One region of the Reinekea sp. genome, then DNA from elsewhere that is predicted to be linked to it. Evidence: predicted binding sites of a transcription regulator. Region 1 holds the regulator's gene; each other region holds the start of a gene.
The links. The regulator FNR, encoded in region 1, switches genes on or off when oxygen is low (the NO sensors DNR and NnrR bind a similar motif). The targets are predictions, from matches to a motif close to TTGATNTANATCAA.

Region 2: the regulator FNR is predicted to act here: its motif matches at 3,665-3,678, upstream of hemN (oxygen-independent coproporphyrinogen III oxidase).
Region 3: the regulator FNR is predicted to act here: its motif matches at 2,850-2,863, upstream of adhE (bifunctional acetaldehyde-CoA/alcohol dehydrogenase).

The regions. Positions count from the first base shown of each region.
Region 1 covers NZ_CEYAVF010000002.1:167,623-173,249, reverse strand. The annotation lists gene AC4FIC_RS01930 (bifunctional acetate--CoA ligase family protein/GNAT family N-acetyltransferase) at 1-1,289, shown strand, start outside; gene nudC (NAD(+) diphosphatase) at 1,315-2,124, shown strand; gene ccoM (cytochrome c oxidase subunit CcoM) at 2,121-2,240, opposite strand; gene fnr (fumarate/nitrate reduction transcriptional regulator Fnr) at 2,351-3,088, opposite strand; gene ttcA (tRNA 2-thiocytidine(32) synthetase TtcA) at 3,184-4,086, opposite strand; gene AC4FIC_RS01905 (gamma-glutamylcyclotransferase family protein) at 4,253-4,852, opposite strand; gene AC4FIC_RS01900 (sulfite exporter TauE/SafE family protein) at 4,856-5,500, opposite strand; gene ccoS (cbb3-type cytochrome oxidase assembly protein CcoS) at 5,490-5,627, opposite strand, start outside.
Region 2 covers NZ_CEYAVF010000009.1:47,467-53,093, reverse strand. The annotation lists gene pyrF (orotidine-5'-phosphate decarboxylase) at 1-383, opposite strand, end outside; gene AC4FIC_RS05685 (SDR family oxidoreductase) at 405-764, opposite strand; gene argA (amino-acid N-acetyltransferase) at 776-2,032, opposite strand; gene hemN (oxygen-independent coproporphyrinogen III oxidase) at 2,223-3,614, opposite strand; gene crp (cAMP-activated global transcriptional regulator CRP) at 3,760-4,410, opposite strand; gene AC4FIC_RS05665 (OsmC family protein) at 4,680-5,102, shown strand; gene AC4FIC_RS05660 (CYTH domain-containing protein) at 5,341-5,627, shown strand, end outside.
Region 3 covers NZ_CEYAVF010000016.1:28,158-33,784, reverse strand. The annotation lists gene AC4FIC_RS08180 (GNAT family N-acetyltransferase) at 1-296, opposite strand, end outside; gene AC4FIC_RS08175 (EamA family transporter) at 347-808, opposite strand; partial or broken gene AC4FIC_RS08170 (EamA family transporter) at 812-1,225, opposite strand; gene AC4FIC_RS08165 (hypothetical protein) at 1,315-2,595, opposite strand; gene adhE (bifunctional acetaldehyde-CoA/alcohol dehydrogenase) at 3,066-5,627, shown strand, end outside.

The DNA of each region.
Region 1 (5,627 bases):
AAACTCCCAGCAGTGATGCCTTAGAGTTCGCGCCCGACCGGGATCAGGCTGAGCGGGTGATCGCTCAGGCGCGTCAAGATCGGCGTACCTATCTGACCTGGCCAGAAGCGCGTCAGCTTTTACGCGGTTACGGCTTTAAGCTGGTCGGTAGCACCTTCGATACCGATTTTGAACGACTGCTGACGCGCCTGACTCCGCGCTTTTTCCCTGCCGCCTTACGTCTGGTACACCAGACCTATAGCTATCCTTTTGCCTACCAGAATGTGCCTGCGGCGCGTTGGCGGGGCGCCAAGATAGAATTGGCCGATGCAGCGGCCTTGCGCGCTGCCAGTGTGGAATTAACGCGGGAAAAAAATCGCCGCCTGCCCGATTCCGAAATACTCGGTTGGGCGGTACAGCCGATGCGGCGTAAGGTTGATGCCATTCAGTTCAGCCTGGGTATTACCCGAGATCCCACTTATGGCCCATTAATCTTCATCGGTGAGGGAGGCTCTCACGCCGATATGTTAGTCGATCGACAGGTGGCCCTAGTGCCACTGAACTCAGCGCTGGCGAAGCAGCTCATTCAAAAAACCCATGGCTATCAGGTGCTGTTAGAGCGCAGTGAGCAGCTAGTCGACGATATGGAGCGCTTGATTCAGCATCTTATCGGCTTGTCGCAGATGGTGATCGATAACCCGCGTCTGATGGGCGTGGAAGTGAATCTGCTGTTGCAAAATAACAGCCTGCCGGTGGTTCTGGGGGTTGCCGCGTCGATTGGGGATAAGGTTAGTCCGGCCTTGAACCCCTATCCGGCGGAACTGGAGGAACACTGCGTGCTGAAGAACGGTCTAGCCATGCTCATTCGACCGATTCGCGGTGAAGATGAGCCGGAGTTGAAGGCCTTCTTTGGCCGTTTCGACGCCGAGGCTTTGCGTTTGCGCTTTTTTTACAGTCGCTTGAAATTTGAACATTTGGAATTAGCGACCATGAGTCAAATCGATTATCGGCGCGAAATGGTGTTTGTCGCAGAGGACCAACGGGGCATCCTGGGCGAGATGCGTCTGTGGCTCGACATAAACCATAATGAACTGGAGTTCGCCATCATGGTGGCCCCTGAGGCACAAGGAACGGGCCTGGCAGGGCTGTTGATGGACAAGACCGTGCGTTACGGAAAGAGTCTTAAAGTCAGTCGACTGGTCGCCGATGTACTCCCCGAAAATGGCGCCATGCTTGGTCTGGCGAAACATTTCGGCTTCAGTGTTGGCTCTGAAGATGAGATCATGAAAGTGACCAAGTCACTCGACTGATACCATTGCACTGGGAAGAGACACTATGCTGTACGAATTGGGTAGGCATCAAATTGAATTGCCAGGCATCGCGCCGGTATCGGATGCTCAAAGCAAGATTATTCTCTGGTATCAGGGGCAAATATTGACCCAAGATCGGCAGATTGCCTGGGCCGAAGCGGATGTACCTTATCCCTATACGGCGCGCGAATTTGTCGGGTTATTGGACGGTAAGGCGTATTTCACCGCATCCGTCAGTCAGGTATCCGCCGATCAGTCACTGTCGTCACTGCGCGATATCGCCTATCTCGATGAGACGGCCTTTATGCTCTGCGCCCGCTCCCGTGGCCTATTGGAGTGGCGCACACAACATCAATACTGTGGCCAATGTGGTCAGGTGACACACCAGATAGCCGGGGAGAATGCCCTCAGCTGCAGCCCCTGTCGCCTCAGGTTCTACCCGCGCATATCGCCCTGCATTATCGTCTTGATCACGCGGGGTGACCAGGTGTTGTTGGCCCAAGGCGAAAATCACAAGGAGCGGGGTTGGTACAGTACATTGGCCGGGTTTATCGAGTCGGGCGAATCGGCTGAGCAGGCTGTTATGCGCGAGGTTAAGGAAGAGGTCGGCGTGACGATCAAAAATATCCAATATCTAAACAGTCAGGCTTGGCCTTTTCCAAACCAATTGATGTTAGGTTTTCACGCCGAATTTGAGGCTGGCGAGATCGTCCCCGCGCCCGGGGAAATTGCCGATGCCCAATGGTTTAATATACACGACTTGCCGAAACACCCGCCCAGTGTTTCGATCGCCGGATGGCTGATTCGACAATATATCGATAACTATCGGGCCTAATCGGCCGGTGGTTTTTTTTGCGCATCGCGGTAGATGAAATAGCCAAAGCCGGCAAAGAAAGCAATCATCAAAGCCACCACAGCGATGCCTGCCAGTACAACAACGTCAAGGTACATACTGATCTCAGTTACAGATTAAGAAAGATCAGTGTAATTAGATCGGTGGGGGAGAAGGTGACCCATATCAGTTAATGGTCACAATGCGAATCTTGAATGCAAACCTTGCCTTAGTCGAGGCCGAGCTCAATCCGTTCGCACTCGGCCAAGGAGGCCATCGAGGTCAGCTCGACAAAGTTTCCGATTACTATATCTTTAGCGCTGCCCGTTGCTTCTAATAAATTTTGCTTTTGAAAACGGGTAAAGACTCGGCTTACGGTTTCCACGGCCAAACCGAGATAGTTGGCAATGTCGGCACGCGACATAGTGAGGCGATAGGACGTGCCGGAGAAACCTCGGCGTTTAAAACGTGCGGCCAAATTAATTAAAAAAGACGCAATACGCTCTTCTGCACTTTTTTTGCTGAGCAGCAACATCATCTGTTGTTCGCCCCGCAGTTCTTTACTCATTAGGCGCATCAGTTGACGTCTTAACTCGGGCATCTTACCCGCCAATTCATCCAGGCGATCGACCGGAATCTCACAAACGTTGGTGGTTTCCAGCGCCTTGGCCGAGGAGGGGTGGTTAATGGAATCGTAACTTTCTAAGCCAACCAACTCACTGGCCAAATGAAAGCCGGTAATTTGTTCTTCACCATCGTTGGTTAAAGTATAGGTTTTTATCGTCCCGGTGCGCACGGCGTAGACAGATTTAAATTCGTCGCCCTGATAAAAAAGATGCTCTCCTTTTTGCAACGGGCGGCCTCGCTTTATGATCGCATCCAGAGAGTCCATTTGGTCAACCGATAAGGCCAACGGTAAACAGAGTGGATGAAGACTGCAGTTTTTACAGGCGGTGGTTAAACCCATGACAAGGCTCCGAGCGGTAAAGCTTAATGAAATTTAAGCATACTACAGTTTTGCTTCGCTTGTGTTTCCTAACACTGATCTATTGCATTATCGTTTTATTCAGGCCTCCACGTCTTAACCAAGGTGCTGGCCAAAGGCGCATAGGGTTGATCAACATCGGTGGCGACGAGCGGGATACCACTGGCGCGCAGATCGGTAAAGTTGAAACGCTCGCGATCCGACAGTTGTGATAATGAAACATTAGCCATCGAGCGTTGAATGCTCTCGATCCGACCGGGGAACTGCGCTTCCCAATCTTGGCACATGGTTTTTATGGCCTGACGTTGCAGGCTATCTTGAGAGCCACAGAGATTGCAGGGAATAATAGGATAGTTCATCAGGCTTGAGAATCGGGCAATGTCGGCTTCCCGACAATAGGCCAAGGGCCGGATTAAAACATTGGTTTGGCTGTCACTGAGCAGCTTCGGGGGCATGGCCTTGAGTTTGCCGCCGTAAAACATATTGAGGAAAAGCGTTTCAATAATGTCGTCTCGATGATGACCTAAGGCGACCTTGTTGGCGCCAATTTGATCGGCAAATGCATAGAGGGTGCTGCGCCGCAAACGTGAGCAGATCCCGCAGGTTGTTTTCCCGTCTGGGACCGTATCCATCACAATCGAGTAGGTATCCCGCTCAAGAATATGATACGGCACGCCGAGGGCTTGTAGATAGTTGGGTAAAATTTCTTCAGGGAAATCGGGTTGCTTCTGATCCAGATTCACCACCACCAGTTCGAAGTCGATGGGTGCGCTCTTTTGCATGCTGAGCAACAGATCGAGCATGGTATAGGAGTCTTTGCCACCGGATAGGCAGACCATGACCTTATCGCCGGCTTCAATCATATTGAAATCGGCCAGCGCTCGGCCGGTATCGCGGCGCAAGCGTTTTTGCAATTTAGAGAGTTCAAGCTTGTCACTTGTGGCAGTGCCGAGCGGTATCTGTTTGGTAGATTGGGACATGTGATTGACAACTAATAGGGGATAATTTGCCGAGATTGATAACACGCCAGGTCAGGCCAGTAAATGGTTTTCACCTATAACAGATCTTTTTCAGCTGTTTTCCAGCTAATTGACCAAAAAAGACCTCATTTAGAGCCAGATTGACCCGACGCCGCGGTATATTTATTTAGGGTTTCTGAGCCAATTGTTGTTTTTGTGCCCATAAATCAGGCAGATGCTCGAGTATCACCTGATCGATTTCGGGCAGGCGATCATGCGACTTCAGCGCGCGCGGATAGGTTGGCTGGGTCCGATCATCGACCAAATGTTGCCATTGACCGGTCAGTTCGGTGAACCTCCGGGCGAAGTCGGGACCATAGTTTAGGCAGCCGTTGAGGATGACATCCAGATAACTTTGCATGATCGGTCGCTCGGCATGCGGCGCGGCCTGACTGGTGCCGACATAAGCCCATAAGGTGCCCAATACTGGCAATGCTGAGGTGCTCATGGCCTCGACCGAGGCCCATGGCACCTGAATCCGCCGGTAACCCTGTTCTCGGACATCAAAACGACTCAGGTTATCCTCATCGACGGCAAAGAACACGCCATTGCAGTGCGCATGCGCATCACTGTGCGCGCCCACGGCCGTCGCGGCATAATCCGGCACATGGACCGACCACTTGCGCGCAATGCCCTGTACTTCGACCGGATGAGCCGGTCCCGACACGCCGGTTCGGCTGCGACTATCGGAGCAAATTAGGCTGCCATAGCCGAATATATAATTCATCAGTTACCTCAGGTTTTGGTAGGCATCAAGCCAAAGGGTGCCGGCAAACAAGAGCATAATGCCGGCGAGCACAAACTTTACTTTCGGATGATACAACCAGGGTCGGATGCGGTTGGCCATCAACGCCGAGCCAACCATTGCCGGCAGCGTGCCTAAGCCAAAGAATAGCATGGCCAGAGCCGACTGCAGGACATTGGGCATACCCAGGCTAAATGCGACGGCGGTGTAAATCAGTCCGCAGGGAATAAAGCCCCATAATAGACCGATGCCATAGGCCGCTCGCGCCGAATCGATCGGCAGCAGTTTCTTGCTTAGGGGCTGCAAACGTCGCCACAGTGGGAAGCCAAGCTGTTCAAAATTCTTTAGCCATCGGTTCCACCCCAAAAAATAGAGCGCGCTTAACGCTAATAGCAAACCAGACAAGACCTTAAGCCACGGCAGGGTATGACTGGGCAGTAGGTGGGCAAAGTAGCTAAATAGCGTCCCCAGGAAAACATAGGTGGTGACCCGGCCGATACTATAATAGGCCGTCAGAATCGGGCGAGTTGAGTTGAGTCCGGCCGCTACCATAAGGCCGCCACACATCCCCATGCAATGGCCCGCGGACACTAGGCCGATCAAGAACGCGGCGAGTAAATCAGTCGTCACTATCCTGCTCCTTGTCTGGCTTCGGTACCATATGGTCGTCATCCTCAAACAGAATGCGCTGGCCTGGACTGTCCAGATCGTCGTATTGGCCACTGCGCACCGACCACCAAAACAGCAGTCCGGCAAC
Region 2 (5,627 bases), on a different contig from region 1:
AAAGGCAAGACCGTATCCGAACCCATGTAGGGATTCACCGTAACGGCGTCGGCCTGATAGTGCTCAAAGGCCTCGCGCGCATACATCGTCGCGGTGGAGCCGATATCGCCGCGCTTGGAATCCAAAATGACCGGAACGCTTGGGTAAAACTCACGGATATAGGCGATGGTTTGCTTCAGCGCCGGCTCGGCGGCAACCGCGGCATAGTGCGCAAATTGCGGTTTGAAGCAGCAGGCCAGGTCGGCAGTGGCGTCGATGATGGCCTTATTAAAGGCGAAAATATCGCTCACGGCGGCTGGGAACAACTCTGGCAGAGGGTCCAGTCCGACACAGACGGCGGTGCCCTGTTGCCAGCGCTGTTTGATTTGGTTACTAAAACTCAAGACGGTTCTCCAGTCGAGTTACTATAGGGATTTCATTTTGCCACCATCGACAACCAGGCTGGTGCCGTTGATGTAGCTTGCCGCATCCGACAATAGAAAGGTGGCGGCATTGGCAAATTCTTCAGGCTGGCCATAGCGTTTAGCCGGTATCTGCGCCCAAACCTGCTCGCGATGGGCCTCGATGCTGATCCCCGAACGAGCAGAGCGCGCTGCATCGAGGGTAGCGATACGATCGGTGGCAATCAAGCCTGGGATGATATTGTTGACGCGTATACCGTAGGGTGACAACTGGCTGGCCAAGCTTTTAACCAGTGCCGCGACGCCGGCCCGCATCACATTGGACAACAATAGCACGTCGATAGGTTCGCGTAGCAAGTTCATGGTTTGCCCTATTAACGAATCAGTTTCATATATATTTTGGAATTGCGCTGAATGTTATACAGCTTTTGGCGCGTCTCGGGCAGGTCCTGCACGCTGACTAGCCTAAAGCCACGTTCAACAAACCAATGTTCGGTTTGGGTGGTCAAGACAAAGAGATTCTTGATGTTTTCTTTGCGCGCCTGCTTTTCGATGGCACTCAATAGGGCATCGCCTCGACCCTTCTTCTGATAATCGCTGTGCACCGTGACACAGGCCAATTCGGCCTGATCGTCGGATAATTTATAGATGGCGGCGCAGCCAATGATCATGCCATCGCGTTCATTGACATAAAAATGATTGATTTCGTTTTCCAGCTTTTCCGGATCTCGTCGAACCAAGATATTCTGCTCTTCGAGCGGCCTGAGTAAGGCTAGGATACCCTGAACATCCTCGATTCGTGCCTGGCGAAAGGTGTCGTATTGATCCAGGGCGATCAGGGTCCCGACACCATCGCGGGTAAACAGCTCAGCCAGTAGCGAGCCATCGGCGGTGCCATCGATCACATGACAGCGTGGAATGCCGGCACGGCTGACCAGGGCGGCAACCTGAAGTTCCAAGTAGGCCGGGGTGCTCGGATCCGCCTGGCTGAGTATCTGTTCCAATGCCGGCACACCCATCTCCTTTTGGTTATCGGACAGCGATAGCGGGTTGTCGCCCACTATAATGACCTTGTCGGCGCCGATCTGTTTGGCGATTTCAATCAGCAACTGCTCCGGCGGCAAATAGAGGATATCGCCGGTGATCGAATACCCCAATGGTGGCATCAACACCAGATGTTGTTTATCGAGGTGTTCGCGAATGGCCAGATGATCAATTCGTCTGACCCGGCCTTGAGCTTTTAGGTCGATACCGTTAAAGACACCAGCCGGACGCGCCATGACAAAGTTTCCGCCTACCACGCGGATGCGAGCACCGTGCATCGGCGAATTGGCCAGGCCTTGACTGAACAGCGCCTCGATCACATAACGGCGGCGTCCGATGGCCGCCACCAGGGTGTCCAAGCTGGTTTCGTCGATCGCCTCCTTATCATTTAACCGGGTCGCAAAGCAGTCGGCATCAAACAACACCACCAAACGCAGCCCCAAGCTATTGAGCAGCGTGAGGTCACTGATAATAGATGTCAGTCGTTCGTTATCCAGGACCTGATCCCGTAGCCAGATAACCGAGGTTTTGCCACGGTAGGCATGAATATAGGGCGCACTGTTGCGAAAATGACTGACAAAATCCATAGTTGATCTCTTAAAAGGAGGGGGACTCAAGGCACATTAAAGCAGTGTATCGTCAAACATCGAAAGCGGCCAGATAGGTTTTTTATAGCGGATGCCGAAGCGGCGCCCTGGGACCGTTCATCGCCGACCCGCTGACGCCGTGCGGGGTCGGGAATTGGCGCCAATCAAGGTGTTATTTGTGCCCTAACGATTAAAGGACTTTGGAAAATCGATCAGCTGTGCCGGGCCTGAAGTAGGCATCGAAGGTTACCAGAATAGGGCGCAGGAGTAGGCGGCCTAGGGGGCGAATCGTGACCAGGTCGACATCGATGGTCACCAGCTCATGCTCTACCAGCTTACCCAACTCGGCCCAGGCGTGACGGAAATAGGTCGGCGCATCGATATCAAAACGGGCCGATACCTCAGTCAGCGAGAGTCGACCCTGGCAGGCCAATTGGCCGATGATCCACTGGCGCACCTTGTCGTCCGCGGTTAAAAAAACTCCTCGATTGATCGCCAGCTGAGATTGACCCAGTAAGGCGTCATAGGTCTCGACATCGTGATGGTTTTGCAGGTAAACACCATCGATTTGACTGATAGACGAGACGCCCAAGGCCAGCATGTCGGTTTCGGCCTTGGTCGAGTAGCCCTGGAAGTTTCGCTGCAGGCTGCCTTCTTGCAAGGCTGTCGCCAGCGCATCGCTGGGTTTGGCGAAATGATCCATGCCGACATAGAGATAGCCGGCCTGTTGCAGTAATTCAATGCTGTCACGCAGGATATGCAGTTTGGTATCGGCGCTCGGCATGCTGGCCGGGTCGATGCGCCGCTGCGGTTTAAACCGGTCCGGTAGATGAGCATAGTTATAGAGGCTGATGCGCTCGGGGCTCAGGCTTAGGGTCTGTTCCCAAGTGCGAGCGAACGATGCACTGGTCTGATGTGGCAAACCGCATATTAGATCAAAGCTGATCGAATTAAAGCCTAGATCCCGGGCCGCTGCGACCTTGTGCTGGACCAGCTCAAAGGACTGGACTCTATTGATCGCAACCTGGGTCCGAGGGTCGAAATCTTGAACCCCGAAGCTGAGCCGATTAAAGTCTCGCCGGCGCAAAAGCTGGAGCATCTCATCGGAGGTTTCACGCGGATCCAGCTCGATGGAGAACTCGCCGGGTTGGTTTACTGGGTCCCAGTCAAAGTAGACCGCGACCAGATCCAATAGTCGGGTCATTTGACCGTTGCTGAGAAAGGTCGGCGTGCCGCCGCCGAGGTGCAGTTGGCTGATGGGTCGATGGCCAAAGTTGCGCGCCTGGAGGGCCATTTCCCGTTCGATCATATCCAGATAACCATCTGCCCGGCTGCGATCCTTGGTCGCAATTTTATTACAGGCACAATAAAAGCAGATATGTTGGCAAAAGGGGATATGGAGGTACAGCGAGAGGGGATCAGTGACCGGGCGTTGCCGGTCAAGATGCTCCTGTACCTTTTTTGGCGCCAATAATTGGAATTGCGCGGCGGTCGGGTAGGAGGTGTAGCGTGGTGCAGTGACATCGTATTGGCGGATGAGGGCATCATCCCAAGGCACATACCACTTATTGGCCGGTGTCATCTGATTCTCCAGTGTTTTGACTACCTTAGCGACAGACAAGGCATTAGGCACTGACCTGAATCAAGCATTAGGCTGCGTAAGGTGGGTTACCCCGTTCCAACGCACCCCTGAGGGATGTTTGCATAACGTTTAATAGCTTAAGTCCCTAGGTGCCCTGTTGAAAGAATTCGCGCGAACCGAACACAACCATGGTCTTGCCCTTGACGGACACCAGGCCTTGCTCTTCCAAGCCCTTCAATACTCGGCCAACCATCTCGCGTGAGCACCCTACGATACGACCGATTTCTTGCCGGGTTATCTTAATCTGCATGCCTTCAGGGTGGGTCATGGCATCCGGCTGTTTGCACAGCTCGAGCAGGGTGCGAGCAACCCGGCCGGTGACATCGAGGAAGGCCAAATCGCCTACTTTGCGGGTGGTGTTGCGCAACCGAGTAGCCATCTGCTCACCAATAAAGTACAGAATGCGGGCGTCGTTGTGGGTGATTTCTCGAAACTTGGAGTAGGATATTTCGGCTACTTCACATTCGCTTTTGGTTTTGATCCAAGCAGATCGGGAATTTAATGAATCGAATAGGCCCATTTCGCCGAAAAAATCGCCGGCATTCAGGTAAGCCATAATCATTTCGCGACCATCATCTTCCTCGATAATGACCGAAACGGAGCCTTTGATGATGTAATAGAGGGAGTCACTCTTGTCCCCGGCATAGATCAGCGTAGTTTTGGCCGGATAGCGCCGCCGATGACATTGGGATAGGAAGTAATCTAGGTGCTTATGTTCTAGGGTATTATGTAGCATAGAAAGTGGATTCCAATGTTACTGAAAGGCTGAACAGCACCGACGGGCGATGACTCAGCTGTCCAATTATTATGGGGTAGCTACAGCAAGCTGGCCATGGCCAAACATCAGTTGTTTGACGCAGTTCCCCTTTTAAAAAGTCATGTTCTTTTTACCTACCTCACTCAACTTTAGCCGAAATTTCAAAATTAGCGCTGTCAATTGCGTACCAATGCTCAATAATATGGGTCTGCGTTATGGCGCTCAATTTTTTAGGAGATCGATTAAAAGTGAAAACATCATTGCAGTGGGTTGGCGAGAAAGCATTTTCATACGAGTCAAATAGCGGCTTCACCGGCTTTGTCGACGGTGCGGCGCGGGATTCCGACGCTGCCAAGGGGCCAACACCGATGGAATTGCTCCTGGTCGGGCTCGGCGGTTGTACCGCCTATGACGTGGTCGGTATTTTGCAAAAAGCCCGTCAAGACGTAGTGGATTGTCAAATTCAGTTGCAAGCAGAGCGGGCAACGACGGTACCGGCGGTATTCACCAAAATACATATTCATTTTTTAGTATCCGGTCGAGCTCTAAAAGAGTCCCAAGTGCACCGAGCGATCGAATTGTCTGCCAAAAAATACTGCAGTGCATCCCTGATGCTGGAGCAAGGTGGCGTCGAAATAAGCCACAGTCATGAGCTGATCGAGGTCAGTTAAGGTTCCAGTCTGGAGATCAATGCCGCTCCACCCCTAGGTTCTTTAAGCCTGTCGGTTTGCGTGTTGACTCATTTTTAGTTTTTCTGCCGGCCAAACTGGGTTACAGTCCATTTAGCACCTACACTCTATGGATAACAATAATCGGCATGTGACCCAATACAGCTGGGTGTCTAATCCCTCAGCTGATAACAATAGGAATCATCAACCCAAAGCAGGCTGGCTTAAAGGACAGGGCAATATGGCGCAGGAAATAGAACTAAAACTGACCATCAGTGAACAGTCGATCGACGACTTTCTGGCCCTAGAGTTGTTGTCGGCCTATTCGGCCGAAACAGCTTTTTTGGAAAACACCTACTTTGATACCCCAGCGCGTCAATTGACCCAGGTTGGTTCTGCACTGCGGATACGTAAGACGCCGCAGGGTTATCTCCAGACGCTGAAAACGCGCGGCCTGAACAGTGGCGGTCTGCACCAGCGCGATGAGTGGGAGTATGGCATAACCAGCAATACCCTAGAGATGGCCCT
Region 3 (5,627 bases), on a different contig from region 1:
TTGTAGCCCAGATAAGCGGCCTGAAAGGCACTCCGGACGATCTGACTGATACCGATAATACCGATAAGCTGTTCGTCTAAGATCATAAATAGGCGCACTTCGGTGTCGCGGGCAATGTTGCTGTGCCAGCTGTCGAATACGGCTCGAATTTCGGTCTCGGTGGTCGGAATAAAGCCGCCGCTCATCACCAAATGGTGATGATTGCTTTGAAAATAGTCGGTCAGCTGAAGCAGATCGATGTCATGGGTGCCGACCAAGGTGAGGCGGGGCGTGTCGAGCATCAATGAATAGGTCATGGTCTGATTGCCGAGCTCCTAGTTGAATTAGGGGGTCAATGCGCTAGGCCTTAGGGCTTTTTGCGCGAGCTGATGACCCCAGCAATAATAAGTGCCAGACCTAAAAAGGTGGCCAGTTGCAGTGGCTCTTTCAACACCAGATGAATTAAGAATAGGCTGATTAGGGGCGACAAAAAAATCAGCGTGCCTAGGCGAGCGGCATTGCCGGTTCGCATCAGCGCCATCTGCCAGAATACAAAGGTAATGCCCATCTCAAACAGGCCGACATAGACTAGACTGGTGATCGACATTAGCCCCCATTGAACCGGCGGTGGCGGCACGAACCAGATCAACAGTCCTAAAATTGGCAGGCTAACGAGGAAATTATGGAACAGGCCGATAATCGGATCGAGGTTGTTTTTTTTCGTATTGAGCAGCCAAAATCCGGCCCACAATAGGGTCGAGAAGATCGCCAGTGCAAGTCCCCAATAGTCTAGACTGCCGGTGACTTCTTTGCCGGCGATAGAGATCACCACCACGCCAGAATAGCCCAGCAAGAGGCCCCAGAGGTCGCGCCGGGTGAGTCGGTGTTTTAAGATCGGTACACTAAGTAAGGCCAGGGTGATGGCCCAGGTGTAATTGACCGGTTGGGCGACCTGCGCTGGTAAGCGCCGATACGCCTCGAACAGCACCAGATAATAAAGTACCGGGTTGAGACTGCCAAGCAGGAGGGCGTTGAGCAAATTGCTCGGAAAGGATCGGATAGCCCGTAGCAGTTTACCCTGGGCGAACAAGATCGCCATCAATACCAAGACCGAAGTGAGCGACGCACCAGCGAGTAGACCAATAACCGAATGATACTGTAGAGCAATTTTAAAGGCCGTGGCGACCGTGGACCAGAGCAAGATGGCCGCCATGGCAAAGGCGACGGCCTTAGATTCGTTCGACATTTCGCTTGGCTACCGGACTGGGGGGAGCGCCAGTCTACTGGTAAAGGGCCCGCCGCAACAGTACCTCAACCGATGTTCGGCCCGCTCGGTTAAAATTGCAGCTCCAAGTAGAGGCCGGAGGAGAGGGAATCGATGTCGCTGCCGGGCTGGAGCAGCTTCCAGGTAAAGATCCAACCAATGTTGAGGCCATCGGAGTTGGTCTTTATATTCACCGTTGCCTGGACATAGTCGTCCGACTGGTACAACCGGGCCGTGCAGCTGGTACAGCCCGGATCGATCAACGCACGATAGGGCTGGGCATCGACATAGTAGAGCATATTTTCAACACTTAAGGCGCGCCCGGGCCAGAGCCGAAAGCCCATGCCCACGCCAAAGGTCTCGTAGCCTCCTGCAACGGTCTTGACCCGATTCGCGTTGTCGCCCAGGCCCAATCGGTCATAGCCGGAAAAGATCGCAAAGCCGATCTGGTCCTGGTTCCATAGGCCAAGTCCCCAGCGGTTAGCGCTGATGGCTAGGTGATCGGTCTGAGCCAGATCGTTGCCATCGGCGCTGTAAAACACCCTCAATGTCAGATCGGACGCGCTACCGGTTTTTTTCGCGATGGCCATTTTGGCTGTTGAGGATGACGGGCTGGTGCGCGGAACCATCGGACTGTTTTTTCGATCGATGCGGATCGCGCTCGAGGGTGTTGGCGTCAAGTCGACATCAACGACGCGAAAGAAAAAGCGCCCGTCGGCAGTCATGTCGAGCTGCCGGCGATTCTGTTCATCGCGCTGGCGTCCGGCAAAATCCAGATACTGTAAGGCATTCAAGGCTAGGTCGATGCCCTTGCCGGTAAGGCTGTCAAACAGGTCGGCCTGTGCCTGTTTAACAATGCGCTGCCAACATAGATCGCCATTGCGCGTGTTCTCGCAGGTACTGGTGTAGACCCCGTCAATATACTGCTCGCTACCTATTAATGGTCCGTTTGAATCAATCGTCCGGTCGGCTTCACTAGCGCTGGCCGAGGCATCGGACTCATTGGCATTTAGCGTGTCTACATCGCGGTTCAAAGCCTGCCAATAACTATCGACTTCGCAAAGGGCGCTGCCCTGCGCCGTCAGCGAGCGCGTCTGAGTTTGGCGGACCAATATAGCCCGGTAAGATTGATCCGCTTCGGTCGCGCGGTAATACGCATCGATCCGTTCTTGGGCTTGGCCCGCGGCGTCGTCATAGGCGATAGCGCATGCCGTATCCGGATCGCGATCTTCGGCATTAACTTGCAGCTCAACACTAAAGGGCTCGGTCTGGGCACTGGCCCATTGCGCAGCACCAGTAGCCAAGAGAACGGTAAACGCAGCAGCCTGCATGGGGGTCGAACGACACATCATGGTTGAGCTTCCTTTTGGATTAACCAGCATACGATACAGATTTAAACTGAACCTACTATTAACCCTTTCGGTCCGACGGCCCAGTGCCGCAGGTCATTGACTCGTTGGTGACCTCGATCCCAAATAATTCGATTTGTAGGTAAAGTACCAAAATTTATCCCACCAGTTTCATGGCTTGAAATGTCTAATAACCCAACTAACCTTACAGATAGAGGGTCTTGAGCCTAATGTTGAACATTCCAACTGACCGTAAAATGATTCACATCAATTCCCAGTTTCGTAATTTTATTACACTTCGCTCGTATCTCAAAAGGACCAAGAAATTGTCGTTTTTAACTGTGGTTTCAGATAGCCCAGAAACCGTTAAAAGCACAGCGCTCACCTTCAGCATTCCGACCCTGTGCATCATTAAAGGTCCGGCGCCCAGCCCTTTGTTAGATAACCGAACTTAATATGCTAGAGGTAAAATCATGACTCAACACCGAAATCCCGCCCTTGCGCAGCTCGATGCCCTAGTTGCTCGAGTGAAGGTCGCCCAGCATGCCTATGCCGGCTTCAGTCAATCACAGGTTGACACGATTTTCCGCGCGGCAGCCTTAGCCGCCTCCGATGCCCGCATCCCCTTGGCCAAGATGGCCGCTGAAGAATCCGGCATGGGTGTGATCGAAGATAAGGTGATTAAAAATCACTTCGCCTCTGAATATATTTATAACAAGTATAAAGACGACAAGACCTGCGGCGTTATCGAAGAAGACGTCGAGTTTGGCACCCTGACCATCGCCGAACCCATTGGCATTATTTGCGGAATCGTGCCGACCACCAATCCAACGTCCACCGCGATCTTTAAGGCACTGATATCCATAAAGACCCGCAACGGTATAATTTTCTCGCCCCACCCACGCGCCTGCAAGGCGACCAATTACGCGGCCAAGTTGGTCCTCGATGCGGCCGTCGCGGCCGGTGCGCCGGCCGATATTATCGGCTACATAGAACAGCCCTCGGTAGAGCTGTCCAATGCCTTAATGAAACATCCGGACGTAAATCTTATCCTCGCGACCGGTGGCCCGGGTATGGTCAAGGCCGCATACTCATCCGGCAAGCCCGCGATCGGTGTCGGCGCCGGGAACACGCCGGTGGTGATCGATGAGACGGCCGATATTAAACGGGCGGTGTCCTCCATTCTGATGTCGAAGACCTTCGACAACGGTGTGGTCTGTGCATCGGAACAGGCCGTGATTGTCATGGATTCGGTCTACGATGCCGTGAAGGCGCGCTTTGCCAAATACGGTGGCTATATTCTCAGCGCCAGCGAAGCCGATAAGGTACGTAAGGTGCTGTTGATCGATGGGGCCTTGAACGCCAATATAGTCGGCCAGTCGGCGCTTAAAATTGCCGAGATGTCCGGTGTCACCGTGCCACCTTCTACTAAAGTGCTGATCGGTGAAGGTGCCGAATTGACCGCCGATGAAGAATTTGCGCACGAAAAACTGTCGCCGACGCTGGGCATGTTCCGCGCGTCCACCTTCGAAGATGCAGTGGCTAAGGCCGTTATTATGGTGGAGATGGGCGGCATCGGACATACCTCTTGTCTCTATACCGATCAGGATGAAAACACCGATCGCATTCGCTATTTTGGCGACAAGATGAAGACCGCGCGCATCCTATTGAATATGCCGACCTCGCACGGCGGCATCGGCGATCTATACAACTTTGCCCTAGCACCGTCGTTGACCCTGGGTTGCGGTTCTTGGGGTGGTAATTCAATTTCCGAAAACGTTGGCCCCAAGCATTTGATCAACAAAAAAACCGTGGCAAAGAGGGCGGAAAATATGTTGTGGCACAAATTACCCAAATCGATTTACTTCCGTCGCGGCGCGATGGCGATTGCCATGGACGATCTGGTCGGCAAGAAACGCGCTTGTATTGTAACCGACAAATTCTTGTTTAATAACACGCCTCATGTCGAAGAGCTACGCTCTTTGTTGCGCAATAAGGGCATGGAAGTCGAGGTCTTTTATGAGGTTGAAGCCGACCCGACTCTGAGCCTGGTGCGCAAGGGTGCGGCGGTTCTGAATTCGTTCCAACCCGATGTCATTATTGCTTTAGGGGGCGGGTCGCCAATGGATGCCGCCAAAGTCATGTGGGTGATGTATGAGCATCCCGATGTCGCCTTCGAAGACCTGGCGTTGCGCTTTATGGATATTCGCAAGCGCATCTACAAGTTTCCGAAAATGGGCATTAAGGCCGAACTGGTTGCCATCACCACTACGTCTGGCACCGGCTCGGAGGTCACCCCCTTTGCCGTGGTCACCGATGATGCAACGGGTAAAAAATATCCTTTGGCCGACTATGAGCTGACGCCCAATATGGCCGTGGTGGACGCCAACCTAGTGATGAATATGCCGAAGAGCCTGACCGCCTTTGGCGGCTATGATGCCGTGACGCACGCCATGGAAGCCTACGTGTCGGTCTTGGCCAATGAATACTCCGACGGTCAGGCGCTGCAAGCGTTAAAAATATTGAAGGAATACCTGCCAAGTTCCTATAAAAATGGCGCACACGATCCGGTGGCCCGGGAGAAGGTTCACAATGCCGCCACCATTGCCGGCATCGCCTTTGCCAACGCCTTCTTGGGCATCTGCCACTCCATGGCGCACAAGCTCGGCGCCGAATTTCATATTCCACACGGCCTAGCCAATGCGCTGTTGCTGACCAATACCATTCGTTTCAATGCGACAAACTTGCCCACTAAGCAGGCGGCCTTTTCGCAATATGACCGTCCCAACGCCCTGCGCCGTTATGGCGAAGTGGCCGCTCACCTCGGCTTTACGCAAGAGCATACGGTTGATCGGGTCGAAGCGATGTTGGTCTGGTTGGACGAATTGAAGCAACAGCTTAATATTCCGCTGTCCATTCGCGAGGCCGGGGTCAACGAGACCGACTTTATGGCCAAGGTCGATCAATTGGCCGAGGAGGCCTTTGATGATCAGTGTACCGGCGCCAATCCGCGTTACCCATTGATCAGCGAGCTG